DNA from 2 places in the Agathobacter rectalis ATCC 33656 genome. Region 1 is predicted to be linked to the other one. Evidence: a T-box and tRNA genes for the amino acid it is inferred to sense, from the RefSeq annotation. Region 1 holds a T-box; the other holds one or more tRNA genes.
The links. A T-box is a leader RNA that pairs with one kind of tRNA and senses whether it is charged. The one in region 1 lies ahead of tyrS (tyrosine--tRNA ligase), so its partner is inferred to be a tRNA-Tyr.

Region 1 (15,805 bases):
TGAAGAGGTAGAGAAGATGGATAAGCTGTTATCGCTTGCTGTGACAGGTGGCGATTTTAGCTGGATATAAGAATGCAGATATATGTAGATGCAGATGTAAAGTAGCTGCCGGCGGATGTGACATTGATTGAGAAGATTGGAGAGGCACTATATGAAACCAAGGACAGCAAAGAGTATGGAGCTTGAGGAGACAAATGCAAGATGGAATGAATGCTTAAACAGTTATGAGAAAGTGAGGCGAGGCGTGTGTTGATGAATACATCGGAGTATCTATCCGTTATCGAAAATATAAAAAGTGAAATAAAGGCTGCACAATATCATGCGACGATTCATGTGAATGCTGATATGTTGCTTTTGTATCATGATATTGGTTGTGTAATCAATGAGCATAAAGCGTGGGGGAACAAGTTTGTAGACAATCTTGCCACGGATATACGAAGTGCTTTTCCAAAGAGCAAGGGATATTCCGTCAGAAATCTGAAGTATATGGCAAAATTCGCTGAGACTTATCCGGATCGTGAATTTGTGCAGACGGTGTCTGCACAAATTCCATGGTCCCATAATATTGCAATTTTGGAAAAGGTAAAAGACCAAGAACAACGTGTATGGTATATTCATAAAACAGCAGAAAATGGATGGTCGCATAATGTTCTTGTGCATCAGATAGAAAGTGGTTTATATCAACGGCAGGTTTTGGCGGACAAGGTCACAAATTTTGAAAATCGACTGCCATCACCTCAAAGTGAGCTTGCAACGCAGACGATGAAAGACCCATATGTGTTTGATTTTATTTCGTTTAGAGAGGACATGTTGGAACGGGATATTGAACAGGCATTGGTGAGGGATGTCACCAAGCTGCTTCTGGAACTTGGAACAGGTTTTGCATTTTTGGGGAATCAGTATCATCTGAACGTGGGCGGCGATGATTTTTATATTGACCTGTTATTCTATAACTTGAATCTGCGCTGCTATGTAGTCATAGAACTAAAAACCGGGGAATTCAAGCCGGAATATGCCGGGCAGCTGAATTTCTATCTGTCGGCAGTGGATGGCATATTAAAGAAAGAGCAGGATAACCCGTCCATTGGTCTGCTCCTTTGTAAGAGCAAGAACAACGTGGTAGCGGAATATTCGCTCAAAGATATTTCCAAACCAATTGGTGTGAGCGAATATAAAGTGACAAGCATTCTGCCGGATGAACTGGAAGAACAACTGCCATCCGTTGAAGATATCCAGAAACGGATTAAATAAAATTTAGTATTGTATAACTAAAATAGCAGCCTGTTGAAAAAACTTAGAATTAAATTTATGAATTCATATACTTGACATGAAAGGGTACTGGAAAACATATGCATCTGGCAGACGTGGAGAGGCACTATATGAAACCAAAAACAGCAAAGAGTATGGAGCTATATGATATATTGATTAGGCGCGGGTATCCGGAGCCGTTTTGCGATGAGATAACGAAAAACCTAAATACCGACTGGACAACTCAAAGGATGATAGGATATCTGTCACACTATAAAAAGCTTCCCATGGAAGAAATCGCTGATGAGATGCTTGCGATACTCAGCGACCGCAATCGCATAATGCAAAAGCATGAGCTTGAGGAGACGAATGCAAGATGGAATGAATACTTAAACAGATAAAGGCAGGAGGATTCACATGAGAGTACTGAATATCGAAGATGATACATTTAAACACAATGATATTTGCAAAGCCCTGTCAGGATGTGGGATTAAAGATGTCGAATGGTCCAATAATCTCGCAGACGGGTGGAAACAGATTAAAAACTCAATAGATAGTAATAATCCGTATGATCTGATAATTACTGATATGTATTATCCCGATGAGCCGGGTGGCAGAGAGGAACAATCAGGAGATGTTCTGATTGACAGAGTGATTAAGAACAAAATCACAATACCTGTAATTCTCTGCTCCAGCGTGAATCTCAAATACCCGGAAATATATGGCTGTGTTTATTATAGCAGGGAAAGAAACTGGGAGGCAGATATGCAGAAGCTTGTAAATAGTCTTGTGGCAGGATAATACTAATAAATCTCAAGCTTCTGATCAACCAGTGATTCACCTTCATATACAAGCTTAAGTGTGAAGAAATTTTCTTCATTTTCTAGCAGGAGCTTTAAGAAGATAGCGTCGCCTTCCCAGGTAGGAAGTGTGGGCACGATAGTTTTATCCACCCATTTGAGGTCACCTTCGTTGCATGTTATAAGCTTGCCGGAAAATTCATCAGCGGTGAAAAGACACATCAATTCAGGCTCCTGTTTATCACTTATAAAAGTTATGAGCGCGCGGAAACGGTATGATGTAAGTGTGAGCCCTGTTTCCTCTTTGACTTCGCGGAGCAAGCATTCTTCGGGTGATTCACCATTCTCGGCGTGACCGCCAACACCAATCCATTTTCCTTCATTTATATCATTTTCTTTCTTAATACGATGAAGCATGAGATATTGTCCATCGTGTTCTATGTAGCATAGAGTAGTTATTTTCATGATGTACCTCCGTCAGATGATTATAACATAAAATGTGCGGGGGAAGACAGGAAAAATATCTATCTGCATAGCAGCCTAAATTTTATAGGAAAATTTATAATAAGCTTATTTATTCCCGAATAAATTGCAGACGCCCCCTGTAAAGTAGTATAATAACAACAATTAATACAGCTAATTGCACAAACTGGAATTGGCAATAAGCATGAAATGAGGTTTACACTATGGACGTAAGAAAAATGAGAAACGAATTACTGGGAAAGCGCCTTGTGGCTGCGCTTGAGTCGCGCAACATGGAGGCATATTATGTAGAGACAAAGGAGGATGCTGTTAAGAAGGCACTGGAGCTGATTCCAAAGGGAAGCTCAATCAATATGGGCGGTGCCACATCGGTGAAGGAATGTGGTCTGTATGAGGCCCTCTCAAACGGAGAATATCAGTTTTATGACAGGGACAAGGTGTCTACGCAGGAGGAGAAGCAGGAGATAGCGTTAAAGGCATTTACATCGGATTATTTCCTTGGAAGTGTCAATGCGATGAGCGAGGATGGCGTATTTATCAATATTGACGGAAATGCAAACCGCGTGGCAGCATATGCTTACGGACCGAAGCATGTGCTTCTTATAGTAGGCATGAACAAGGTAGTAAAGACAGAGGCAGACGCTATGAGCCGTGCGAGAAATGAGGCTGCGCCTATCAACGCACAGCGCTTTGGCATCGACACACCATGCTCCAAGAACGGCACCTGCTTTGACTGCAAGAGCCCACAGTGTATCTGCTGTCAGATTCTGACCACACGCTTCTCAAGGGTGAAGGGACGTTTCCAGATTATTCTTGTGGATGAGAATCTGGGCTTTTAATATGTGAACAGCCGGAAAGGAAACATACGAAATGGGATATTTAATTAGTGAGACAACAAAAGAGGAACGCGAGGCAATTGTGGCAGAGTCGCTTGGCAATATCGAGGCCACCTGCGATGGCTGCATGTCGGGACTTGCCGAGATGTATCAGGACTATATTGACGGAAAGAAGGAGCTTCGTGAGATAAATATGGAGTTCAATGCCAGGTATGTGCACGGAGAGGATATGCCGGGGCGAAGCGGCTGTGGATATAAGTAATGTGAAGCAGCTTGGGATAATTACCGAAGCTTAATGTTATCAGGGAGACGCAGATGATTTCATGCAGGGATGTTAACAATTTACAAATGGACGGAATGGAGCTTGTGGCGGGAGCAACAGGGCTTGACCGGATGGTGTCATGGACGTATCTGGTGCAGACAAAGCCTTATAAGGATCATATGAATCCGGGCAACTTTGCGCTGCTTGTGGTAGATTATAAGAGATTTTCCATGGACGAGGCATATGATGCCATGGTTGAGCTGAATGAGCTGGGAATATCGGGTTTTGCGATTTCGGTTGTGGAGGACAGGGAAGAGACCCCGCAGAGGATGAAGGACAAGGCTGATGAGCTCAAGCTGCCGTTGTTTTATATCCGGTGGGAAGGAGCTACTTTTGTAGATATTGCGCAGAGCGTCGGAGAGCTGCTTTTAGAGACCAGTGTGGATAATAAAAGGACCGGGGACTACCTGTACAATCTGCTTTTTGGATATGAGGTAAATGATAAGTATATCGAGAAGATTTCTGCACAGTTTGGTCTGACCTTTGACCGGCCGTACAGAGTGGGAATCATCGTGATAGACCGCAAATACGGAGTGAATCTGGAGCAGGACGAGCACACATATACATACTATACCGACTGCCTGAACCGCGAGGTTATCCATATGAAGAAAAAGCCTATGTATATGAGGTTTTTGAACAAATTTGTGCTTCTTTTTGAGGAGACAAAGGATATGGAGACAGAGCATCAGATTGAAAGGATACTTGGGGATTTAGACAGTCGTGCACCATTTGCAGGGCTCATTCACAGCACATGCATACTCGGTGCTGCATACAGGAAGCCTGCGGATTTTGGCAAGAGCTATCAGGAGGCGAAAAATCTCATCCCCAAAAAGGATATTTTACCCAATCCGACCAACAAGAAGGTAATCAGTGCTAGCTCCATGGGCATATACAAGTATATGTTCAACAGTGGCAATCAGCAGGAAATCATGGATTATTGCAACGAGAAGCTAAAGCGGCTTGAGATGTATGACAATGCAAACGGCTCGTTTCTCATAGATACGCTGCTCAATTATTATATGTGTGGCTTTAATGTCGGAAAAACGGCACAGATTATGTACGTTCATCGTAATTCCCTGCAATACCGTCTGAAAAAGATAGAGGAAATACTGGAAATCAGCCTTGATGACTCGATGGAATATCTGGATGTAGTTAATTGTATTCTTGTAAAAAGGCTTATGTTTAATTAGTCACTGTAAAAATGCACAAACAAATTGTGCAAAATTAACATTGCAAAGCTGCTTCATTAAGTTTATTATACGAACTAAGCAAAGGCGCTGGAGAAAAACTCCGGCGCCTTTTCGTATTTCAATAATCAAGGAGGAAAAGCTTATGATGAAGAGAAGTAAGAGATTTGCAGCATTGATATTGACAGGTGTAATGGCAGTGACAACATTGTTTGGATGTGGTTCGTCATCAGGAGGAGCTGCCTCAGATAGCTCAGCGGCAGACAGCTCATCAAAGAAGGTTTTAAAGGTCGGTATGGAATGTGCATATGCTCCATTCAACTGGACACAGGATACAGATACCACACCGGACGGCAGCAAGGCAGTCAAGATAGCAGGCTCTGATTACTATGCATACGGCTATGATGTAGCAGTGGCACAGAAGCTTGCAGACCAGATGGGAATGGACCTTGAGGTACATAAGGTTGAGTGGTCATCAATCGGTATCTCACTCGATGCAGGAGATTATGACTGTATCATCGCCGGTATGGGAAAGACAAAGGAAAGAGAAGCGTCATACGCATTCACAGAGCCTTATTACTATAGAAACAACTGTATTGTTGTTAAGAAGGGCGGCAAGTATTCAACTGTAAAGGGTCTTTCAGATCTCGCAGATACAGGTTGCAAAGTAACGACACAGCTTGGAACAGGCTGGATTCCACTTTTAGACCAGATAAAGGGTGCTGAGCAGTCAGGAAACTTTGAGACTACATCAGAGTGCTTCCTCGCAATATCAAACGGCAGCGCAGATGTATGTGTAATCGATGTTCCGACAGCAGAGTCAGCAGCACTGACAAATGATGATTTACAGATTATCGAGCTGGATGAGAATGATACATTCACAGGTGATGATGAAATGGTAAATGTATGTATCGCAACAAGAAAGGATGATACAGCACTCAGAGATAAAATCCAGGATGCCATGAATGCAATCGGCTGGAATGACAAGGCAAAGATGGATGAGCTGATGGATCAGGTTCTGACACAGCAGCCGGCAGCCAACTAGTTGTTAGAGATTTATCTGATTCACGAAAAGATGAAAGACTGTGGGATGATGTTATATCGCATCATCCCACAATAGTCTGATAAACCGGCGTAAGCTGGGGATTAGAGAGATAAAAGTGAGGTAGCAGTATGATGATAAGTAATCCAAGTAATTCGTTAGAATGGATGGTATTTCTGGCGCAGAAATATTCAAGCATGTTTATCAAAGGAACCTGGCTTACGCTGTACATATCGGTAGTTGGTACATTGCTTGGCTTCGTATTGGGATATATCGTAGGCATAGTAAATGATGTAAAGCTTAACGATGGCGACAACATCGTAAAAAAGGTCCTTATCCGTATAGTAAAGGTGATATTTACAGTTTATGTTGAAGTATTCAGGGACACACCAATGATAGTTCAGGCGATGATTGTGTATTATGGAATACGTCAGATGGGCTATGAAAACCTGACACCTGTATTTGCAGGTATTCTCGTAACTGTATTAAATACAGGGGCCTACATGGGAGAGACAGTCAGAGCAGGAATCGGTTCAATAGATATGGGACAGCGCGAGGGCGCATGGGCCATGGGAATGTCACCGTTTAAGACAATGCTCTATGTAGTTTTGCCGCAGGCATTCAAGAACATCATTCCTGAGATGGCAAATACATTCCTTTTAAATCTGAAGATGACATCAGTGCTCAATGTTATCGCTGTGCAGGAGCTTTTCATGGCTGCCAAGACAGTCGGTGGAAACTACTACAAGTACTTTGAGTCATATCTGGTCATCGCAGTAATTTACTTTGTACTTTGCTTTGTATTTGATAAGCTCTTCAAGCTGATTGAAAAGAAGCTGCAGGGCAAGACAGACTATGCACTCGCAGTTGAGTACATGGACAATGAATAGGAGGCACAATATGAGTGAGACAGTAATTTCAATTAAGGATTTAAGCAAATCATTTGGTGATCATGAGGTACTTAGAAAGATTGATATTGATGTGCATTCCGGCGAGGTCATCTGTATTGTAGGCTCCTCAGGTTCGGGAAAATCAACACTGCTTAGGTGCATCAACAAGCTTGAGAAACAGACCTCAGGAAAGATTTTATATCACGATAAAGAGGTCAGAAATGTACAAAAGGATATCAATGATTACCGTTCAAAGGTGGGAATGGTGTTCCAGTCCTTCAATTTGTTCAACAATATGACAGTGCTTCAGAACTGTATGCTTTGTACAAGAAGGGTGCTTCATCTGCAAAAGCAGGAGGCCTTTGACAGGGCAATCACGCATCTGAAGGCAGTCGGCATGGCTCCTTATATCAATGCAAAGCCATCGCAGCTATCAGGAGGACAGAAGCAGCGAGTTGCAATTGCCAGGTCGCTTTGTATGAACCCGGAGGTGCTTTTGTTTGATGAGCCGACCTCGGCGCTTGACCCTGAGATGGTCGGAGAGGTGCTAAATGTCATGAAGGACCTCGCGAGGACAGGACTTACGATGATAATCGTCACACATGAGATGGCATTTGCCAGAGATGTTTCTACAAGAACTATTTTCATGGACTCAGGATATGTGGCAGAGGATGCAGCACCGTCAGAGCTGTTTACAAATCCTAAGAATCCAAGAACAAGAGAATTCTTAAGCAGATATCTGGCAGGCTAGATATGGTTGGCATTCAGAAGGAGGAAATGATAAATGGATAATTTTGTAGTAACCTTTGCCAGAGGATTTGGAACAGGCGGAAAAGCAATAGCATCACAGCTGGCAAAAGAGCTTGGAATACACTGTTATGAGAACCGTATTCTGACTCTTGCAAGCCAGCTGAGCGGACTTGACGAGAATGTGTTTCAGGAGGTAAATGAGAAGCTGCGTGAAGAGGGCGGATTTACGAGCTTTTTGCGAGGTCTTCCAAGAGCAAAGGGATATATATCAAGAAATGAGAAGTTCAAATCAGATGACAGGCTCTTTGAGTATCAGAGCCAGATTATCAACGAGCTTGCAGACAAGGAATCCTGCGTCATAGTAGGAAAATGTGCCGACTATGTATTAAAGAACCGCCCAAATGTGGTGAGCATATACATTGAGGCACCGCGTGCATTCTGTGTGGAGCGTACCATAACCAATATGGGTGTGACACCGGAGGTGGCAAATGCCACGATTGAGAGAACAGATAAGTTTAGGGCAGACTATTACAAGTACTATACACACGGAAACTACTGGACCAATCCGGTGAACTACGACCTGACACTAAATAGTGAGCGTGTTGGTGTGGAAAACTGTGTGAAGACGATAGAGCAGTATCTGATCATAAAGGGCTTTATCAAGGCTGATATGATTAAACCGGCGGGAGAGCTCATATAAAAAGTATATAACAAAAAATTGCAGCTCGTGTGTTGAGCTGCAAATTTTTTTATTATTATATAGATATCGTCTATCCAAGCAAAGCCTTATCAGAAGCAAATTCCTCGCCGGAAACCTCCTCAAACTTCATGAGCAGATCCTCCACAGTGAGGTTTTTCTTTTCTTCGCCTGAGATATTAAGGACAACCTGTCCGTTATTCATCATGATGAGTCTGTTGCCGTGAGCGATGGCATCACGCATGTTGTGTGTGACCATCATGGCTGTCAGGCTGTTCTCCTTGATGATTTTGTCTGTGAGAGCGAGCACCTTTGAGGCTGTCTTTGGGTCGAGAGCTGCGGTGTGCTCATCCAAAAGCAGTACCTTCGGCTTCTGGAGTGAAGCCATGAGCAGTGTAACAGCCTGACGCTGTCCACCTGAGAGCAGACCAACCTTTGAGGTCATTCGATCCTCGAGTCCCAGATCAAGCTCCTTTAAAAGCTCGTGGAAGTGCTCCTTTTCAGCCTTTGTGATACCCCAGCCAAGACCACGGCGCTTTCCGCGGCGCGCTGCAAGTGCGAGGTTTTCATCAATCTGCATGGTTGCGGTAGTTCCTGTCATTGGATCCTGGAACACACGTCCCAGAAATGATGCACGCTTGAACTCAGGAAGTCCTGTGACATCCACTCCATCAATGAGAATTGAACCATCGTCCACAGGCCATGTGCCTGCAACAGCATTGAGCATGGTAGATTTTCCGGCACCGTTTCCACCGATAACAGTGACGAAATCGCCCTCCTCAAGCTTTAGGTTTACACCATTAAGGGCATGCTTTTCATTGATTGTGCCCGGATTGAAGGTTTTATGTACGTTTCTAATCTCTAGCATTTATTTGCCCTCCTTTGCATTAAGTGCTGCGGCAGAGCGCTTGCCGGCCTTTTTGAAGGAGGCCTTGCTCTTGCCCTTCAGGTAAGGCACTGCAAGGAAAATTGCCACGATGATTGCAGTGAAGAGCTTTAAGTCATCACTTGGCATCTGCAGCCACAGAACAATTCCGATTACAATGTAGTAAACAATTCCACCAAATATGACAAAGATAAGCTTTCCCATGAAATTCATGTGCTTTCCGAGGATTGCATCGCCGAGCACCTCACCGATGATAACTGCGGCAAGACCGATGACGATTCCACCACGGCCCATGTTTACATCGGAAAAGCCTGAGTACTGTGAAAGCAGGCCGCCTGAGAGCGCTACAATTGCATTTGAAAGCGCAAGACCGATGAGCTTCATGTTGTCGATGTTGATACCCTGAGCCTTGCTCATTGCAGGGTTGCAGCCAGTGGCACGGATAGCAGAGCCCTGCTCTGTTCCGAAATACCAGTAAAGCACCGCGATAATTACAACCGAGAAAATCACACCGACAATTATCGCATGTGTCAGGTTACGTGATGAAAGCACCAGATTATATTTATCTGCGCTAAGTGCCTGGTTGGCGTGGCGCTGCATGATATTTAAGTTGATAGAGTAGAGCGCTATCTGTGTAAGGATTCCTGCCAGAATCGGAGGAATGCCGAGCTTTGTATGTAAGAGACCGGTGCAGAGTCCTGCGAGCAGACCGGCAATACATGCGCAAAGCAGTGAAACCCAGATATTGTAGCCGTTAATCGTCATCATAACGGTTACGGCACCACCTGTTGCAAATGAGCCATCAACCGTCAGATCGGCGAAGTCCAGCAGTCTGAAAGTGATATAAACACCGAGTGCCATGATACCCCATATCAGGCCCTGGGCTATATTGCCCGGAAGGGCATTGGTGAATGCAACCGGATTTAAGGTTGCAAAATAACTCATTAGAATCATTTTATTAAATACCTCCATAGTGCAGCTGTTTATTCAGCTGAGATTTCCTCATAGCCGTCAGGAACTGTGATTCCAAGCTCCTTGGCGCGGTCCGGAAGGTACTCCTTAGTGAACTTAGGAGCGCTCTTAACCTCCATAGTTTTGATGTCTGTACCATTTACAAGGATATCGTAAGCCATCTCACCTGTTGTGTATCCAAGGTCGTAGTAGCTGATAGAAAGTGTAGCAACACCACAGCCCTTAGCGATTCCTTCCTCGCCGGCGAAGATAGGTTTCTTAGCCTGTGAAGCGACATTGTTGATAGCCTCTGTACATGAAGCAGCAGTGTTGTCAGTTGGGATGTAGATTGCATCAGATGCATCACATGCACTCTGTGTTACTGCAGCGACATCATTTGAATCAGAGAAGGTGTACTCTTTTACAGTGTATCCCTCGTCCTCAAGGTATTTGGTAATAGTTGTTGACTGGTAGATACTGTTTGGCTCAGATGAGCAGTAGATGATACCGATGTTCTTTGCATCCGGGAAGAGCTCCTTGATACATTTAGCCTGCTCATCGAGTGGAGCGAGGTCTGTTGTACCTGAAATATTCTTTCCTGTAGTGCCTGACCAGTCTGACATATCAAGAGCTGTAGCGTAGTCTGTGATAGATGTTCCGAGAATCGGAATAGAGTCTGTGGCTGCTGAAGCGGCCTGAAGAGCTGCTGTGGCATTTCCAAGGATAAGGTCATAGTCGTTGGTGACGAACTTGGTGCAGATTGTAGAGCATGTAGAAGCATCTCCTGCGGCATTCTGCTCGTCAAATGAGACATCGTCTCCGAGCTTGTCCTTTAATGCATCCTCAAAGCCCTTTGTAGCGGCATCGAGAGCCTCGTGCTGTACGAGCTGGCAGATACCTACCTGATATTTGGCATCTGAGTTCTTGCCTGACTGTGTGCCACCGTTTGCTGAACCGGAATCTCCGCATCCGGCAAGTCCAAGAACCATTGTTCCGGCAAGAACAAGTGAAGCTAAAATTTTAGATCTCTTTTTCATGATAATTCCTCCTTTTGTCAGCGCTTTAAAGCGTTGATGTATCAATTAGGTAAATTATATTAACTTATTAATGAGAAGTCAAGGGAAGATGAGGAAAAAGTAGGGTTTAATATATATAAATGATGGATAATAAGCCATTCTGTTTCGCTGGGTTAGGGGAGCTGTTTTAGGAATTTCAGCAGTTTCAGCTACTTTTTTATGGATTTTTCCGGCTGTTTCGCTGTGGTTAGGGAGCTGTTTTAGAAATTTCAGCAGTTTCAGCTACTTTTTTGGAGATTTTTCCGGCTATTTCGCTGTGGTTAGGGGAGCTGTTTTAGAAATTTCAGCGGTTTCAGCTACTTTTTTCCAGAATTTTTCCAGTTTTTGGACTGGATTGGGGAGCTGTTTTAGAAGTTTTATGGATTACAGCTACCCAAGGCCTGTCAGCTATCAACATATGGCTATTGTACACTATGCTAATTTAGTGTGGGGATATTATGCTAAAGAATAAAAATGATGGTTCATACTGGATTTGTGGAGAGGGTGTTGGCACAGAACAAAAAACTGTTTCGGGAGAAACGGAGTATACAGTTACATGTAGCAGTAAATTTGTGCCATATGAATTTCCTGCAAATGAATTTTCAAAATAAAATATGGCTGAAAGTAAAAAATCCCCGGTAGTAACTACCGGGGATTCTCTGTCTATTCAGCTACAACCTTGGCAAATTTCTTTTTACCACGTCTGATAATGAGACCCTCGCCCTTGAAATCGTCGAGAGTGTATTTTGTAGAGATATCAGTTACCTTCTCATCTGCAACGGAAACACCGCCCTGCTGGATATTTCTGCGGCCGTCTCCTCTTGAATCGCAAAGTCCTGCTTTTACGAGAACAGAGATGATATCAAGCTCTCCGTCAGGGAAGTCCTCAGCTGTAACGGTAACTGTAGGCATATTTGCGTTGTTGGCTCCGCCTGCGAAAAGTGCATGGCTTGCCTCTTTAGCCTTTGTGGCTTCCTCCTCACCGTGAACAAGCTTTGTAAGCTCGAATGCCAGGATTTCTTTAGCTTCATTGAGCTGTGCGCCCTCCCAGCTTTCCATCTTGTCAATCTCTTCGAGAGGAAGGAAGGTGAGCATTCTGATACATTTAAGAACATCGGCATCAGAAACGTTTCTCCAGTACTGGAAGAACTCGAAAGGAGTAGTCTTGTTAGGATCAAGCCATACTGCACCTGACTGTGTCTTGCCCATCTTCTTGCCCTCAGAGTTTAGGAGCAGGTTGATTGTCATAGCGTATGCGTCTTTTCCAAGCTTACGTCTGATGAGCTCTGTTCCACCGAGCATGTTGCTCCACTGGTCATCTCCACCGAACTCCATGTTGCAGCCGTATTTCTGGAAAAGTGTGTAGAAATCGTAGCTCTGCATGATCATGTAGTTAAACTCAAGGAAGGAAAGACCCTTTTCCATACGCTGCTTGTAGCACTCAGCTGTAAGCATACGGTTTACTGAGAAATGAGCACCAACCTCGCGGAGCACATCCACGTAGTTTAAGTCCATCAGCCAGTCAGCGTTGTTTACCATGATAGCTTTGCCCTCGCCAAAGTCGATGAAGCGGCTCATCTGTTTCTTGAAGCACTCTACGTTGTGGTTGATAGTCTCTGTTGTCATCATCTGGCGCATATCTGTACGTCCTGATGGATCACCAATCTGTGCGGTACCTCCACCGATAAGCACGATAGGCTTGTTTCCGGCCATCTGAAGTCTTTTCATAAGGCAAAGAGCCATGAAATGTCCAACGTGAAGGCTGTCTGCTGTAGGATCAAAGCCGATGTAGAAGGTAGCCTTTCCGTTGTTTATAAGCTCTTTGATTTCTTTTTCGTCTGTTACCTGCGCGATAAGACCGCGGGCAACTAATTCGTCATAAATTGTCATGATTTTCCTCCTGATAAGATGAATCTGTATTCTGAAAAATAAAATATCCCCCTCATCCATTTAAGGACGAGGGGGATTTCTCGCGTTACCACCTTAATTTGCATCCTGCTCGCACAGGAATGCCTCCGTGAGTTGTCACACATTATTCGACATATGTGAAAATAGCCGATTCTGCTAACACTCCGGCACTATAACGTGTGCCAATACGTTGCGGCTTATTAATCGAACCGGGGATATTTAATCATCCGGTATGACGTTCGGTGCAAAGCTCCGGGATGTATTCCAGATCTGTTTCCTTGCGCCTCTCACCTGCCGGCAGCTCTCTGTAAGTATTGCAGAAATGTACTTGTTCCCATCAAAGCCTGTTGAAATGTAATTGTGCTTCAATTGACGATATTATAGCCGTTTAAGAAGGGGTTTGTCAAGGGCTGTAAAAAGCGGTGATTACTTTAACGGTATATACAGGTCGGAAGAACTATTGCAAAAAAGTATAAAAAAGTATAAAATAAAAGAAAAAGTATAAAAATTTATAAAAAACTATAAAGAACAATATAAAGTATAAAAAAATATAAATAGTTTTGAATTTCATATAATAAATTGAGGTGAATTTATGCAGAATCCATTTACTACAACCTTCAGTAAGACTCCGGAATACACATATATCCATACAGAGAAAACAGAGGAGATACTGGAAAACTTTATTTACGATAATCCGTCGGAGTCGGTATATAAGATAACCGGTGTCAGAGGCTCCGGTAAAACCGTTATACTTGCAAAGGTGGAGGAAGAATTAAGAACCAATGAAAGCAGATATATAAACTGGCTTGTTTTTGATGTAAATCCTGCAAGAGATATACTGGGACAGATAGCGGCAATGCTTGTAAAGGCCGGTTTTGGTTCACAGGATAAGAAAACAACAGGGATAAACCTCTCTGCAACAGTGATGGGAACAGGTGGTGGAATCGGCTATACGGCAGAAAACAATAATAATTTCTTTGATATCGGTGTAGAAGTTGAGACAATGATACAGGCTGCACAGAAAAAGGGGAAGAAGATACTTATAGGAATAGATGAGGTTTCAAAGTCCGAAGAGATGATAAAATTTGCGTCTGAATATGGCAGATGGCTCAGAGCAGGGTATCCGGTTTATTTTGTGTGTACAGGCTTGTATGAAAATATACAGGAATTGAGCAATGTCAAAAATCTTACATTTTTCAGAAGAGCGGCAACAGTTAAAACGGAGCCTCTTAATATGATACGAATGACTGAAATGTATAAGAGTAAGCTGGATATTGACAGTAATGAGGCTCGTGAAATGGCGAAAATTACAAAAGGATACGCATATGCATTTCAGGAATTGGGAGTGTTGTATTTTAAGAAAAAGTTGGATGAGTTGTTAGAAGATATTTTACCAAAACTCAAAGCTGAATTGTTTGCATATTCTTATGAAAAAATATGGGAAGAGATGACTGAAATGGACAGGTTTCTTGCAGGACTTTTGACAGAAAAGGAAGAATACAAGCGTGAAGAAGTGCTTAAGCTTATGGGAGAGAAGTCAGGAAGCTATTCTATGTACAGGGATCGTCTTATAAAAAGAGGGATATTAAATTCCAGACAGGGCTATATCTCACTTGCACTTCCATATTTTGGTGAATATATAAAGGAGTATTGTTAGAATCTTAAAATGAGTGAATTATACAAGCTCCAAAAGCTTTTTAATTATTGCACTCTGACCGGTGGTGATGTATACTTTGAATAACAAACAAACTTTGGTTATGAAAGGGAGAAAAAATGAGCACATATTATACTATTATGAGTATGATTGACGGCTTTAAGTCGTTTATCAATCTGGCAGTTATGGTACTGACAATTGTTGCATCATGGATTATGTATGCAAAGGCAGGAGAGCACGGCTGGGCGGCCATTGTACCGTTTTACAGCTCATATGTAAAATTCAGGATTGCAGGGAAACAGAAGCTGTTCTGGGGATATCTTGTGGCAAGTATCGCAAGTATAGCAGGATGTATTTTATTGATGTATGAGATTATTGCCTCAGGACTTTCCGTTATGACATCCAGTTATATGGGGTCGTATTATGATTCTACCTATGGATATGCCGGAAACCGCATCGGGGCTCACATGGGCATGCTGATATTTGCAGTTATTCTGATTATTGGAGCAATGATTGCGGCATTGGTTATGAATATCCTCTGCTGTGTCGGACTGGCACATGCGTTTGGCAAGGGAGCAGGATTTGCCTGCGGACTTATATTCCTCAATGTGATTTTTATCTGTATTATTGCCTTCAACAAAAACATTGTTTATGTGGGAGATGGATATAATAGTAATAATAACTACTATAATCCATACGGTTCAAACGGATACGGTCAGCAGTATGGTCAGAACATGTACGGAAACGGAGCAAACCAGCAGTACGGTCAGAACATGTACGGAAACGGAGCAAACCAGCAGTACGGCCAGAACATGTACGGAAACGGGGCAAATCAGCAGTATGGCCAGAACATGTACGGAAATGGCACAAATCAGCAGTACGGCCAGAACATGTACGGAAACGGAGCAAACCAGCAGTATGGTCAGAATCCGTATGGCACAGCACAGGGCGGGGATGCTCAAAATTCCTACGGTACATCACAACAGCAGTCATGGAATGATGAGTATAACAACAAAGATTATGAATAAATAATAAGAATAAAGCACATGAATAAAAACTATAAATAAATGTTATAGTACAAATTTGTATCATTCTC
Region 2 (15,805 bases), 140 kb from region 1:
GATAAGTTGGGCAGTCAAAAGGGAAAGAGCCCAGACCACCGGCTAAGGTCCCAAAGTGCGTGTTAAGTGGAAAAGGATGTGGGAATTCGAAGACAACTAGGATGTTGGCTCAGAAGCAGCCATACATTCAAAGAGTGCGTAACAGCTCACTAGTCGAGAGTTCCTGCGCCGAAAATGTCCGGGGCTGAAACACGACACCGAAGCCGTGGACTCGCAATGCGAGTGGTAGAGGAGCATTCTTAAAACCGACGAAGCTGTACCGGAAGGAGCAGTGGAGGGATAAGAAGAGAGAATGCCGGAATGAGTAGCGAGAGAAAGGTGGGAATCCTTTCGGCCGAATATCTAAGGTTTCCAGAGTAAAGCTGATCTGCTCTGGGTAAGTCGGGGCCTAAGCACAGGTCGCAAGACGTAAGCGATGGATAACAGGTTTAGATTCCTGTACCACGCATTATCAGAACTGTAGGGACGCATGTGGAAAGCACGAGCCGGGAATGGAAATACCGGTACAAGCGGGGTAGGTGTACGATAGGCAAATCCGTCGTATAATCCGAAGACGTGATGTGGAGCGAAATAAAGTAGTGAAGCGTGTGAGCCATGTGCCGAGAAAAGCTGCTATTGTGTAATGCGTGCCCGTACCGTAAACCGACACAGGTGGATGAGGAGAGAATCCTAAGGCCGACGGAAGAAGCATTGTTAAGGAATTCGGCAAAATGACCCCGTAACTTCGGGAGAAGGGGTGCCTGCGAGAGCAGGCCGCAGAGAATAGGCTCAAGCAACTGTTTAGCAAAAACACAGGTCTATGCGAAACCGAAAGGTGAAGTATATGGGCTGACGCCTGCCCGGTGCTGGAAGGTTAAGAGGAGAGGTTAGCTTCGGCGAAGCTTTGAATTTAAGCCCCAGTAAACGGCGGCCGTAACTATAACGGTCCTAAGGTAGCGAAATTCCTTGTCGGGTAAGTTCCGACCCGCACGAAAGGCGTAATGATTTGAGCACTGTCTCGACAATGCATCCGGTGAAATTGAAGTACCAGTGAAGATGCTGGTTACCCGCGCCAGGACGGAAAGACCCCATGGAGCTTTACTCCAGTTTGATACTGGGATTCGGTACTGCATGTACAGGATAGGTGGGAGACGAAGAAGGATGGACGCCAGTCTGTCCGGAGTCGCTGTTGGGATACCACCCCTGTAGTACTGGGTTTCTAACCAGTTGCCATGAACTGGCAATGGGACAATGTCAGGCGGGGAGTTTGACTGGGGCGGTCGCCTCCGAAAGGGTATCGGAGGCGCTCAAAGGTTCCCTCAGAATGGTTGGAAACCATTTGAAGAGTGCAAAGGCAGAAGGGAGCTTGACTGCGACACCGACGGGTGGAGCAGGTACGAAAGTAGGACTTAGTGATCCGGTGGTATAAAGTGGGATTGCCATCGCTCAACGGATAAAAGCTACCCTGGGGATAACAGGCTTATCACTCCCAAGAGTTCACATCGACGGAGTGGTTTGGCACCTCGATGTCGGCTCATCGCATCCTGGGGCTGTAGCAGGTCCCAAGGGTTGGGCTGTTCGCCCATTAAAGCGGTACGCGAGCTGGGTTCAGAACGTCGTGAGACAGTTCGGTCCCTATCCGGCGCGGGCGGAGGATATTTGAGAGGAGCTGTCCTTAGTACGAGAGGACCGGGATGGACGGACCACTGGTGTATCTGTTGTCGACCAACGGCATGGCAGAGTAGCCAAGTCTGGAAGGGATAAACGCTGAAGGCATCTAAGCGTGAAGCCCCCCTCAAGATGAGATATCCCTCCTTCGGGAGTAAGACCCCTTGAAGACTACAAGGTAGATAGGGCAGAGGTGGAAGCATGGCAACATGTGGAGCTGACTGTTACTAATAGGTCGAGGGCTTAATCTGGTTAATAACGAAGAAAACAAATCGGAATTGTATGAAGTTTTGAAGGTATAAACCTTTATATGGCCTAGTGGCTCAGTTGGTTAGAGCGCCGCCCTGTCACGGCGGAGGTCACGGGTTCGAGTCCCGTCTGGGTCGTTTATAGTGAGTCTTTATTCATGATTATATGACGATTAAATCAGATGAATTTTTTAATACTCACTACAAGTAACGCGTGGGATCTTAGCTCAGCTGGGAGAGCATCTGCCTTACAAGCAGAGGGTCACAGGTTCGAGCCCTGTAGGTCCCATTTAACTAATTCCTTTATTAGTTATGCCGATGTGGCTCAATTGGCAGAGCAGCTGATTTGTAATCAGCAGGTTATCGGTTCGAGTCCGATCATCGGCTTTATACAATTTAATATTGAATTGTATTATGGGCAGATTCCCGAGTGGCCAAAGGGGACAGACTGTAAATCTGCTGCAACTTGCTTCGATGGTTCGAATCCATCTCTGCCCATTACTCTTTATAGAGTAACTAAATACTATCGCGGGATGGAGCAGTCTGGAAGCTCGCCGGGCTCATAACCCGGAGGTCATAGGTTCAAATCCTATTCCCGCAACTCGATGCGTAAGCATTGTGCCCAGTTAGCTCAGTTGGTAGAGCAACGGACTGAAAATCCGTGTGTCTCTGGTTCGATTCCGGAACTGGGCATTTTAATTTATTATGGGATATTAGCTCAGGTGGTAGAGCACTTGACTTTTAATCAAGTTGTCCGGGGTTCGAATCCCCGATGTCTCATTGAAAAACGTCTCTCTTAGAGAGGCGTTTTTTAATGCAAGACATCGGAGGGTTCGAACTCCGGACAACGTATTTTAATTAGTAAAACTGCACAAAAAATAATCGAAAATTTGTGCATGTTTGTTAACACTTTCAGAGGCCAAGGTGATACTATAATAACTGTAAAAACCCCCCAATACATTATATATTTTTTACTATCCCCATAGTAAAATACCTTCTCCTAAAAGACAGCAGAACGATGGCTGTCTTTTTTTTGCTCTAATTAAAAAAAAGACAGCCAAATATTTATTATCTATTATTCTTTTGCAAAGTCGAAATTCTACAGTTGAAATGCCAAAATTACATTATAAAAAAACATCATTAGATTTACACCGTTAGATTTATATTGCTTCCTGTCCGCAGTGATGTGTAGTAATCATCATGTGACGAGCTGCTCATCTGGCGTGAGACACGATACAGACTGCTTGTGAAGTCATTGTCATTTCCGAACAGAGAATTAAGAGTGTCTGCGTCGGCTTTTTTGACGAGCTCCTCATTAGCTTTCAGAGTACCGTCCTTGTTTATTGTGATGCCAATGTCCTCAAGCTCGTCGGTGTATTTGCCTGCCAGCTTTTTGAGCTGCTTGGCGTAACGCTTCATGGAGCTTGAACTGCTGTTTGAGGCGGAATCAATGGAATTGTTGTATGTGTCAACAAGAGCCATGACTGTTCCGCGGATGTTATCGGTATTTTCGTCGTCCGAATACTTGTAGTTCTTTAATTTTTTAGCTGCGCGGTGCAGGGCGGTTGAATCATCGTAAGCGAGCTCTGTAATACTATATTCTTTGCGTTTGGATGATTTCATGGCATCGCGGTTGTTTGAATAAAAATTTCTCATAAAATATGTTGCTGAAAGATTTGTTGCTGAACTTACTCGTGTACTCATGTTAATCCTCTTATTATTTTTAATTATAACTATGCGGTTACTATTATTTTAGGTTTTATTTTGAACGTATAATTGCACTTAAATATTTGTTATAAATATTTTATCGGATATTTGCACGAAAAAGTTTACTTATGCGATCAAAAGAAGTAAAATACAAAGGAATGCGTAGAATAAGATAAACGCGATTATGCAATCGAAATGCTACCAAGCAAAGAGTAACAGAACATAATGTAAAAAGCATAATGTATTAAAACAAAATGTAACAAACATAAAGTTACAAAAAATGCAACAAACATAATGTAACCAAAGGAGGATATGGGGCATGAGTAAAAAAGCTTTCGGTACAACATCAAAAGGAGTGGAGGCATCGCTTTACGAAATCAGCAATGGCGGTGGATTGAGAGTACTTTTGACAGACTATGGCGCTTCAGTTGTATCTATTTTTGTAAAGGACAAGGATGGCAATGAGAGAGATGTCATTTTAGGATATGACAATGTAAAGTCATATGAGAAGGAGTACAGCTATTTTGGTGCTACTGTCGGCAGATATGCAAACAGGATATCCGATGCAAAGATTAATATTGATGGAGTGGAATATAAGCTTGAGGCTAATGACAATGAGAACAGTCTTCACAGTGGATCAAATGGTTTTTCTAAGCGCTTTTGGACTGTTAAGGAGCAGAAGGCAGATGAGATTACCTTTGAGATAGAGGATGCAGATCTGGAGCAGGGCTTCCCTGGAAATGCAGTCGTTGATGTGACATTTAAGGTAACAGAAGAAAATGCTCTCGCTATTATATACAATGCAAAGGCAGATAAGACAACTACCTTCAATATGACAAACCACAGCTATTTCAATCTGAACGGTCATGCATCAGGAAGCGTATACACTCACACATTGCAGATAAATGCTGAGCATTACACACCTGTAAAGGATTCCAAGGCTATTCCTACAGGTGAGATTGCACCGGTTGAGGGTACACCATTTGATTTTACAGAGGCTAAGCCAATCGGAAGAGATATCGAGGCAAATGATACACAGCTTCATTATGGAAGCGGATATGATCACAATTTTGCAATAGACAAGACCGCTCCGGGAGTAGAAAAGGTCGCAACAGCATACTCTCCTGAGAGTGGCATACAGATGGAGGTATACACCGACTGTGTCGGAATCCAGCTTTATACTGCCAACTTTATCGTGGGACAGGAAGGCAAGGGCGGAGTCAAATACAATAACCGCGATGCATTCTGCCTCGAGACACAGTTCTATCCAAACTCAATAAATGAGACCAACTTCAGTACACCTGTTACAAAGGCAGGTGATACATACCACACAGAGACCGATTACAAATTCTCTGTGAAATAAAATGCCAACATAAGAGAGATACAGAATAGTTAAAGCCCACCATATTGATGAAATTTATCATTAATATGGTGGGCTTTCTTAAGCTTTGTTTAATCAAATACTGATACAGTGGTTTTATTTCCGGAAATGTGGTATAAATATATTTATATGTATGAAATGAACATATGATTACATTTATAAATTGCGCTAATACTATTATGTTAATGCTATTATGCTAGGTAATTTGTTAGTATTTAAAGCTAGCTGTAATTCTATTAATCATAAACATTGGCAAATAAAGATTAAAATTGTCAAATAACAATAAATAGTGATAAATATAGATAATTATTGAGATGACTTCGCACACGCAAACCTGCATTACCGCTGGCATATGGTGTGTTCCGAAGAAATATATGAACTGCCACAAAGTTCCATTAACCTTCGGTGACGATAAAAAGCAGACTGATAAAACAGACTATCCGGATGCATTTTTTGTGGCTGACTTCATATATTTCTGAGGAATATACCATATGCCGGCGCACCATCACAGCCTGCAAGTGCGAAGTCCCCTAAAAATATAAATTAAAACAAATAAATATATAGCACAGAGGAAACAAACCATGAAAATAGTATTTTTAGATTCCAAAACAATTGGTGACGACATCGACCTTTCCGAATATGACAAGCTCGGAGAGGTTGTCAAATATGATTTTTCAACAACAGAGGAAGCAGCGGAGCGCACAAGGGATGCTGATGTGATTGTTTTAAATAAGGTCGAGGTAAATGAGAAATCAATAGGACAGGCAAAAAATTTAAAGCTTGTATGTGTGACTGCAACAGGCACAAACAATCTGGATAAAGAATATCTGGTAAAAAGAGGCATTGAATGGAGAAATGTCGCAGGGTATTCTACAGAGACCGTGGCGCAGCATACGTTTGCACTGCTATTTTACCTGCTTGAGAAGCTGAGATATTATGATGATTATGTGAAGAGCGAGAAATATGTGGGTGATACGTCGTTTACGCATTTTTCCAATGTGTTTCACCAGATTAGCGGTATGACCTGGGGCATCGTGGGGCTTGGAAATATCGGAAGACGCGTGGCTGATATCGCAAAGGCTTTTGGCTGCCATGTGGTTTATTATTCTACCTCAGGAAGAAACTCGCAGCCGGGCTATGAGAGGGTGGATTTTGATACTCTGCTTGCCACGTCTGATATCGTGTCGGTGCATGCACCGCTCACAGATGATACACTTGGTCTGATGGACAAGGCTGCGTTTGAAAAGATGAAAAAATCTGCGATATTTTTAAATCTTGGCAGAGGTCCTATAGTGAATGAAGCGGATCTGGCACAGGCGCTTATGGATGGAGAGCTGGCGGCGGCAGGTCTTGATGTGCTGGCGCAGGAGCCTATGAGTGAGGACAATCCGCTCCGTGCGATAAAGGATTCAAACAAGCTGATTATCACACCGCATATTGCGTGGGCAAGCGTTGAGGCAAGAACAAATCTGATGCACATTATATACAGTCAAATTGAGGACTTCTTTGCTAATTAGGAAATATAATTTAAAATCAAATCGCAACATTAAGAGAAAGCACTAAGAGAAAGCATTAAGAGGCAATATTAACAGGCAATATGAAGAGGCAGAAATGAGCATCAAATTTGAGATAACAAAACAAAACAACATACATTTTGGAATTGCAGCAGTGGCGGCCGCGCTGGTAGGTTACTTTACATCGGCAAGCTGGTGGGTGATTCTTTTGTTTGCGGCAGTATATTTTGGACTTGTAAATGTGAAGCTTGAGCTTCCGGTGAAGCTGTCGTGGCTTTGGGCTGCGATACTGCTTGTCATCGGAGCGATACTATCTGTTTTTTCGGTGCAGTATGTGCTGCTGACTGATGAGGACTTTGTGAAAACCACCGATATGGTATGCGTGGTGAATGTGGTTCTGGCGCTCGCCATATATCTGGTGATACTTTTTATCACAAACAACACGAGGCTGACATGTACCATAGCATCAATTGCCATACTCGCGTTTGGATTTATAGATTACTTTGTCTATGAATTCCGTGGTAATGAGTTTACGTATGCGGATTTGAAGTCAGCGGGAACAGGACTTTCTGTCGTGACAAAATACAAATTCGTCATAGACTACAAGTTTTTGTATGTGATTCTGGCGGCTGTTTTGTATCTCATGCTGGTAAGGCGCATAGAAGTGCAGTTCGAGTCAGCTATCCATATGAGGATTATTTCGATTCTTCTCACAATAATATGCGTGCTGTATGTCATCATGAATTCCATGTCACTGAACACCGAGACCTGGGAGAAAAAGGGCACGTACAGAAACGGCTATCTGCTGAACTTTGTGCTCGGCATAAGGGACAGCTTTGTGAAGGCTCCTGATGGCTACAGCAAGGCGGCAGTTGACAAGATAGCAGGCAATTTCAAGGAAACGGACAGCTCATATTCGCAGTCTGATGCGAAAAATCCGACAATCATTGTTATCATGAATGAGTCGTTTGCGGATTTGTCGGTGGTGGGAGATTTTGAGACCAACACGCAGGTTACGCCGTTTATGGATTCTTTGAGTGAAAATACGCTTAAAGGCTATGCTCTTTCGTCCGTGTACGGTGCGAAGACGCCAAACTCTGAGTGGGAATTTGAGACAGGAAACTCGATGGCATTTCTGCCGGACGGCTCGGTGGTTTATCAGCAGTATATAAATGATGACCCGACCTCCATAGTCTCAAACCTGAAGAATATCGGCTATACGACGGTTGCGATGCATCCGTACTATGCGACAGGCTGGAGCAGGAACAAGATTTATCCGCATCTGGGCTATGATGAGACTTACTTTATAGATGATTTTGACCAGACAAAGATACTCAGGGAATATATCACTGACCAGGAGCTCTATGATAAGATTATTGACCGCTACGAGAAAAAGAGCGATGACGAGAAACTTTACATCATGGGAGTCACGATGCAAAACCACGGTGGCTACGGTGAGAGATATGACAACTTCAACCAGGAGGTTTACAAGGTTGGAGCGTCATACACCGATGCGAACCAGTATCTGTCACTTTTGAATGAAAGTGACAAGGCGCTCGAAAATCTCATCACATACTTTAAGGGTGTGGATGATCCGGTAGAGATTGTGTTTTTTGGAGACCACCAGCCTGGATTATGCAATGATTTTATCAAGCTCTTAAATGGCAAGGGCAATTCCGGACTTACGGAGCAGGAGCTTGAGAATCTGTACAAGGTGCCGTTTTTGATATGGACCAATTACGAGACGGATGCACAGAAAGTTGATGTGACGAGCCTCAACTACCTGTCCACACTGACGCTTGAGAGAGCCAACATAGATCTGCCGGCATACAACCGGTTCCTCGCAGAGCTGATGGAGAAGATTCCGGCCATAAATTCAAGGGGCTATTATTCGAAAAAGAATGAGTGTTTTATGCATGTGGAAGACGCAACAGGAGACGAGGCAAAATGGATAAAGGCATACAATATCCTGCAGTACAATTCGATGTTTGACGAGAAGGACAGAAGCTCGCTGCTGTTTCCGTACCTGAAATAATGTTATGATTTGAAGCAGCCATAAATACACATATGAGAAAATGAATTAATATAACTATTCAGGGAGCTAATAATGAAGCTAAGTGATTTATTACAATTTGATAACATAATTGTGCAATGTCATGATAATCCGGACGCAGATGCACTGGCAAGCGGCTTTGGAGTCTATGAATATCTGAGGATGAATGGAAAAAGTCCCAGACTTGTATACGGAGGCAGGAATATCATACACAAGAGCAATCTGGTGCTTATGGTAGACAGTCTTGGCATACCGATAGAGCATGTGGATTTTTTAGACAATCCGCAGCTGCTTGTGACTGTCGATTGTCAGTACGGTGGTGGGAATGTCACATTTTTCAAGGCAGAAAATGTAGCTGTCATAGATCACCACAGAGTATCGGGAGAGCTTCCTGCTATGAACCGTGTCATGAGCTATATGGGCTCATGTGCGACAATTGTGTGGGATATGCTGCGTGAGGAGGGCGTAGAGATAAATCGAAACCTGGCAACAGCACTGTATTATGGACTTTACACCGACACCGGAGAATTTACCGAGATAACACATTCGCTTGATAGGGACCTGCGCGATGAGGCGGATTTTGACAACACTATAGTGGCCAAATTCCGAAATGCCAACATGTCACTTGAGGAGCTGGACATAGCCGCAACAGCATTGCTGGGGCGCGATTATATAGAGGAATATCGTCTGGCGATCGTAAAGGCAGGGGCATGTGACCCGAATGTACTCGGCATCATAAGCGATTTTGTGCTGGAGGTGGATGCTATTGACATATGTATGGTATTTTCAGTGATTAAGAATGGAGTGAAGCTTTCGTTTAGAAGCTGTATAAAAGAGGTGAGCGCAAGCGAAATGGCGCAGGAAGTGTGCAGGGACATAGGCTCAGGCGGAGGGCATTATTACAAGGCCGGTGGATTTATTCCGATGGATCTGCTGATAGACAGCTATAATGTCTACTGCAAAGAAAAAGACGTGACACCAAGATTTCAGTACAGCAGCGATGGTACACACAAACGTCCTTCGGATTCTGCAATCAAATCATTATTGGAAGAGAGGATTTTTGATTATTTAAACGATACAAAGATAATTTACGGAGAAGATTTTGATACGAGTGGCTTCAAAAAAGTGGATTATAAAAAACGCCCGATACCGATGGGATGTATCATTGCAAAGGATATACTGCCTGTGGGCTGCTGCATGGGAGTGCGGACAGCTAAGGGGGATATCTCCACACCGGTTAGTGAAGATACGGTAGTCATAATAGGAGAAGACGGCAGTGTACGGATTTTAAATCTGGACAGGCTGAACAAAAGCTTCAGGATATACAAGGACTGGCGGTTTACTGTGAAACAGACAGATTATGTCCCGAAGTTCAAGAATAAGGATACGGAGACTATAGTGGATGGAATGGCACATGCCAGAGTGTGCATACCTGTTGAGGAGGATTTTTCAAGAGCATTTGTGCTAAAGCACAAGGTAAAGCTATTTAAGAATAAGGATGACAGCAGTTATATATCAGGCAGACCTGGAGATATTATGGTTCTGCCAAATGATGACAGGAATGAGGCATATATGATAAGCAAGACAGAATTTGAAAAGACACATATAGCAAAGGGTGAGGAGGAAAACCGTAAAAAAGCGGTCGTTTTCGACCTTGATGGAACACTTCTCTATACACTTGAGGATTTAAAAAATGCAACAAACTATGCATTAAAACAAAATGGCATGCCGGAGCGTACACTCGACGAGGTGCGCAGATTTGTGGGAAACGGTGTAAAGCTTCTGATGGAGCGCGCAGTGCCACAGGGGGCAGACAATCCAAAGTTTGAAAAGACATTTTCGGATTTCAAGGAATATTATGAGGCTCATTGCAATGACAATACAGCACCTTATGATGGAATCATGGAGCTTTTAAAGGAGCTTAAATTAAACGGCATAAAGCTTGCTATTGTTTCAAACAAGCTTGACCCGGCGGTAAAGGAGCTCAATCAGCTTTATTTCAAGGAGTATATGACATCGGCAGTCGGCGAGATGGAGGAAGAGGGTATACGCAAAAAGCCGGCACCTGATATGGTGCAGAAGGCACTTAAAGAGCTTCAGGTGAGTGCAGATGAAGCAATCTATGTGGGGGACTCCGATGTGGATATCGCCACAGCGAAAAACTCAGGTCTGGAGTGCGTATCTGTCACATGGGGCTTCAGGGACGTAGAGTTTTTGAAGGAGCATGGTGCAACAAATCTGATAGATGAACCGGTCGAATTGTTAAATTACGTATAATCAGGAGAACTTTGATTTATGCTTTCAGAAAAGGGATTATTGATAATTGAAAAGCTGGCAGAGCACAACAATGAGCTTGTCACATCAAAGGCTCTTGCTGCGTCCACAGGTATGTCGGAGCGAAGTGTGAAGACATATCTGAAGGAGGTGGCTGATTTTTGTGAGCAAAACTCTATGACGCTCGACAGAAAGCCGGGCAAAGGCATGAAGCCGTGCTTTAGCGATGCGCAGATAGGAAAGATTCTGGATGTGGCAGGGCGGAAATCGGCAGCAGTATCGCAGAAGAAGAGACAGAACTACATATCGTATATTCTGCTAAGTGGCTGGGATACATACACGTATGCGCTTTTTTCGGAGGAGTTAAACGTCAGCAAAAATGTCATCATGGATGATATAAATGAGCTTGACGCAGAGCTTCTGCTCTTTGGCATTAAGGTGCACAGAACGGCGGGTTACGGAATATATGCGACAGGCAGTGAGCTTGATATCAGAAAAGCCATGAGGCATTTCTGCAGGTATCCAATCAGTGATAAGCAGGTTATCAAGACCGATGACCACAGGCTTTCAAGACGCGCGGCCGAGGTGATAGCCAATAATTTCAGAAGCGTAAATCTGTCGATGGCAGTTGACATGATACATCATGTGGAGAGACGCTTTGATATCATCTTTACGGATTACACATTTCAGATGCTGGCAGAGTATATAGCCATTGCACTTTTCAGGGTGGATGTGGAGAAGGAACTGAAAACGGATGAGTTAGATCTGTCGAACCGAATATGTGATGCTGCAAGTGATGGGGATGCGGGCACCGAAACAGAGCAGCAGGTACAGAAAAATGGATTCGTAATGATAGAGCATGAGAACATGGCAAAGGAGGCAGCAGGCTTTCTGGAAAGACATCACGGCATCAGCCTCTCACAGCCTGAAATCATGTATCTGGCAATGCTTTTTTCCTGTGCCGAGGGACAAAACCGCGTTGTCATGTCCTGTGAGGAGGCGCTTAGCATAGAGGATGAGATGATAGTGTATCTGTCAAATCTTCTCGCTGCCAATCTGATTGAAAATGAGCTTCTACGTGAGAGCATGCGTAGCTTTTTACCGGGCTCCATTGCGAGGACTCATTTTGGCATAGAGATAGACAATCCGTTTCTTTCCGATATCACACAATCGTATGCCAGTCTCTTTACGGTATGTTTTACAGTATCGAGATACTACGAAAAGTACACAGGCGCCATGCCGAGCGAGAATGAGATAGCTTTTATTGCCTTGCAGGTGGGCGGAGCCCTGCACAGAAATCCTATGACAGTGCGCGCAGTGTTAATCGGTGCAGCAGGCTATGCGACCGGCAGCATAATAGCGGGCAAAATAGAAAACAGAGTGCCGGATGTAAGGATAGTAAGCATTTTGTCGTCAGACCGCATAGAGCATATTGACGAGTATGACTGCGACCTCATACTCTCGACCATAGACACACGGGCAGATATCCACAAGGATATGAGATTTCTGTATGTTTCTCCACTAATCAGTGCGCAGGATGAGAAAAATATCAGAAACAAGTGCTTTGAGCTCATGACCGGCCAGAGCGCGGAGGTCAGCGAGTTTTCACAGATGCTGTCGGAGGAATTTATCATATTTGAGAAAAAGGCGAAAAACCGCAAGGATGTTTTAAAGCGCGCGTGCCAGCTTCTCATAAACAAAGGAATAGTGCAGAGCGAGTTTGCGAGGGATGTACTGGAGCGTGAGAAGGTGGAGGCAACCGCTGTGGGCTGCAATATAGCCATACCGCACGGAAAGCCTGAGCATGTAAACCGCTGCCAGATACTTGTTATACGTCTCGACAAGCCGATAGAGTGGGGCGAGAGGATGGCAGACATGATATTTCTGCTTGCGATAAACTTTGACAGTGTCAACACGACAAAGGCATTTTTCCATGATTTCACAAAGCTTCTGAATGAAAATGGAGCGACTGACAGGCTCAGGGAGGCTGCTTCACCTCATGAGCTTTGTGCAGCTATCCGGAAAGAGCTGGGGTGGAACTGAATATCACATTAATACAAAATTGCACCAGAGATGGTGCAATTTTGCATTTTGGGGAATATTGAAAAAACTCATACCGCACAGTACAATAAAACCATAGAAAGCAACGGACATATGACAGGCTGATGAATAGCAGAGGGCGATACAGTTAATCATATGTGTGAGCGAAATAAACAAACAAACCAATAATTTTAAATTCAGGAGGACAAAACTATGGTAAGCAAGACAATGGTAGTAAAAGCAGCAGAGGGACTTCACATGAGACCTGCAGGAGTTATCGCAAGAGAGGCAGGCAAGTTTGATTCAGACGTAACAATCGTATTCGGCGACAAGAGAATCAACGCAAAGAGCCTTGTAAACATCATCGCAGCATGCATCAAGAAGGATGCAGAGATTACATTCGAGTGTGAGGGAGCTGACGAGGAAGCAGCACTTGCAAAGATGGAAGAGCTCGAGGCAGACAACTTCGGAGATTAATCAACCAGCAAAGTCAATCGGAGGTGTGATATGTACAAAGGAATCGCCGGCTCAGAAGGAATCGGAATCGGAAATGTGGTCATTATCGAAGAGCATGAGATAGTGATTGAGAATAAGAAAATTACAGATACAGACGCTGAAATCGCACGTCTCCAGGGAGCCATTGAGAAATTTGTAAATGATACAAACGCCATGGCAGACAGAATGGAAAAGACAGTCGGAGCAAAGGATGCGGATATCCTTCGCGGACATATCCAGATGCTTCAGGATCCGACCATAGAGGAGCAGATTACAGCGCTCATAGTAAGTGAGAAAATCACGGCAGAGAAGGCGCTCGACCAGGTGCTTGAGCAGACAGCAGAGATATTTGCACAGATACCTGATGAGCTTTTGCAGCAGAGAGCAACAGATTTCAGGGATATCAAAGCCAGAATCCTTAAGATTCTGCTTGGAATCGAGGACTATGATATCTCAGCAGCTCCGGCAGGCACAGTGCTCGTGGCACATGACCTGACACCATCCATGACAGCAGGTATCGTGGCAGAGAATATCGCAGGAATACTCACAGAGGTGGGCGGCAGAACCTCCCACTCAGCAATACTTGCAAGAGCAATGGAAATCCCGGCAGTTCTCAGTATTGATGGAATCTGCACAGCTGTCAAAAATGGTGACAGAGTGGTACTCAACGGAACAAGCGGAGAGGCAATCGTAAACCCTGACGCTGAGACAGAGCAGAAATTCGCTGGGTTGCTTGAGGAATACAAAAAAGAGAAAGAGCTCTTAAAGAAATTTGCGGGTGTGCCGACAGTATCAGCAGACGGCACAAAGGTAGAGCTTGTATGCAATATCGGAAAGCCTGAGGACGCAAAGAAAGCTGTAGAGTGTGACGGAGAGGGAATAGGACTTTTCCGTACAGAGTTCCTTTTCATGGACAGAGACACAATTCCTACAGAGGAAGAGCAGTTTGAGGCATACAAATCAGTAGCAGAGACAATGAAGGGCAAGCCTGTCATTATCCGTACACTCGATATCGGAGGTGACAAGGAAATCCCATATCTGGGTCTTGAGAAAGAGGACAACCCATTCCTAGGCTACAGAGCTATCAGATTCTGTCTCCAGAGAACAGACATCTACAATACACAGCTTCGTGCACTTGTTAGAGCCAGTGCATTCGGCAGGATAAAGATAATGGTTCCGCTTGTGACATGCGTAGATGAGCTTCGCAGTGTAAAAGCAATGGTAGCTGACATCATGAAAGAGCTTGATGCAGAGGGCATTGCATACAACAAGAACCTCGAAATTGGTATCATGATGGAGACACCGGCAGCCTGCATGATGGCAGATGTGCTTGCAAAAGAGGCAGCCTTCTTCAGTATCGGAACAAACGACCTGACAGGCTACACAATGGCAGTAGACCGTGGAAACTCAAAGGTAGCATACCTTTATTCAGCCTTCAATCCGGCAGTGCTTCGCGCAATCAAGCGTATCATCGAGTGCGGTAAGAAAGAGGGAATCATGGTAGGCATGTGTGGAGAGGCAGCAGCAGATCCAAAGCTCATTCCGCTGTTACTCGCATTCGGACTTGATGAGTTCTCAGTGAGTGCCACAAGTGTGCTCAAGACCAGAAAGACCATCGCAGACAGCAGCATGGCAGAATGCAAGGCATTGGCAGACAAGGTAATGGCATGCGCTACAGAGGCAGAGGTACAGGCAGTGCTTGCACAGCAGTAGATGCTAAATTTAAACAAGTATAAAAGTTAGTAAAAAAGTATAAATAAGAGTAAAATATAAAAGTATAACATTGAAATTTATTATAAAGACGGCTGAACCGGTGGGGACCGGGACGGCCGTCTTTTTTGTGTATACGAAATGAAAGATAAATATTTAGTTATTTACGATTTAGTTATTTATGATTAACTAAATTACGATTGACTAAACCATATATAAGTAATAAAATATTGTGTATAGAAATGGAGGGAGAAGAGCTATGTTTATAGGAAGAGAAAAAGAGCTTGCAACTTTAAACGGATTATATAATTCGGATAAATTTGAATTCGCAGTAATCTACGGCAGACGAAGAGTGGGGAAGACAGCTCTCATAAGCCATTTTATACAGGATAAAAAAGCAATATATTTTATGGGAGTAGAGAGCAACGAAAAGCAGAATCTGGAGAACTTTAGTCAGGCAATCATGGAATATGCTTCAGGAATAATGCCGGGGACTTCATTTGTGTCATTTCAGGCTGCAATAGAATATGTATTTAAATTATGTGAAAATGAAAGACTGGTGCTTGTCATAGATGAGTATCCATATGTGGCAAAAGCTTCGAAAAGCATGGCTTCAACCTTGCAGATGCTTATTGATAAAAATAAAGATAATTCTAAAATGATGCTTATTTTATGTGGCTCATCTATGTCTTACATGGAAGATAATGTGCTGGCGTATAAGGCACCTTTGTATGGC

Region 2: it encodes a tRNA-Tyr, which carries the amino acid that the T-box ahead of tyrS (tyrosine--tRNA ligase) is inferred to sense. The anticodon was not compared.

The regions. Positions count from the first base shown of each region.
Region 1 covers NC_012781.1:168,747-184,551, forward strand. The annotation lists gene EUBREC_RS00795 (FYDLN acid domain-containing protein) at 1-70, shown strand, start outside; gene EUBREC_RS00800 (PDDEXK nuclease domain-containing protein) at 253-1,251, shown strand; gene EUBREC_RS00805 (hypothetical protein) at 1,380-1,649, shown strand; gene EUBREC_RS00810 (response regulator) at 1,666-2,049, shown strand; gene EUBREC_RS00815 (NUDIX hydrolase) at 2,052-2,513, opposite strand; gene EUBREC_RS00820 (lactate utilization protein) at 2,735-3,370, shown strand; gene EUBREC_RS00825 (hypothetical protein) at 3,402-3,629, shown strand; gene EUBREC_RS00830 (helix-turn-helix domain-containing protein) at 3,683-4,879, shown strand; gene EUBREC_RS00835 (transporter substrate-binding domain-containing protein) at 5,022-5,921, shown strand; gene EUBREC_RS00840 (amino acid ABC transporter permease) at 6,050-6,808, shown strand; gene EUBREC_RS00845 (amino acid ABC transporter ATP-binding protein) at 6,819-7,559, shown strand; gene EUBREC_RS00850 (cytidylate kinase-like family protein) at 7,593-8,258, shown strand; gene EUBREC_RS00855 (ABC transporter ATP-binding protein) at 8,329-9,123, opposite strand; gene EUBREC_RS00860 (ABC transporter permease) at 9,124-10,086, opposite strand; gene EUBREC_RS00865 (ABC transporter substrate-binding protein) at 10,125-11,129, opposite strand; gene EUBREC_RS17640 (hypothetical protein) at 11,606-11,758, shown strand; gene tyrS (tyrosine--tRNA ligase) at 11,811-13,037, opposite strand; T-box leader at 13,097-13,405, opposite strand; gene EUBREC_RS00875 (hypothetical protein) at 13,648-14,712, shown strand; gene EUBREC_RS00880 (DUF5684 domain-containing protein) at 14,829-15,737, shown strand.
Region 2 covers NC_012781.1:310,168-325,972, forward strand. The annotation lists rRNA gene EUBREC_RS01535 (23S ribosomal RNA) at 1-1,898, shown strand, start outside; tRNA gene EUBREC_RS01540 (tRNA-Asp) at 1,960-2,033, shown strand; tRNA gene EUBREC_RS01545 (tRNA-Val) at 2,112-2,184, shown strand; tRNA gene EUBREC_RS01550 (tRNA-Thr) at 2,210-2,282, shown strand; tRNA gene EUBREC_RS01555 (tRNA-Tyr) at 2,312-2,393, shown strand; tRNA gene EUBREC_RS01560 (tRNA-Met) at 2,423-2,496, shown strand; tRNA gene EUBREC_RS01565 (tRNA-Phe) at 2,516-2,588, shown strand; tRNA gene EUBREC_RS01570 (tRNA-Lys) at 2,603-2,675, shown strand; gene EUBREC_RS01575 (hypothetical protein) at 3,042-3,599, opposite strand; gene EUBREC_RS01580 (aldose epimerase family protein) at 3,922-4,965, shown strand; gene EUBREC_RS01585 (D-2-hydroxyacid dehydrogenase) at 5,565-6,500, shown strand; gene EUBREC_RS01590 (LTA synthase family protein) at 6,595-8,532, shown strand; gene EUBREC_RS01595 (HAD-IIIA family hydrolase) at 8,605-10,827, shown strand; gene EUBREC_RS01600 (BglG family transcription antiterminator) at 10,846-12,867, shown strand; gene EUBREC_RS01605 (HPr family phosphocarrier protein) at 13,078-13,341, shown strand; gene ptsP (phosphoenolpyruvate--protein phosphotransferase) at 13,372-15,072, shown strand; gene EUBREC_RS01615 (ATP-binding protein) at 15,329-15,805, shown strand, end outside.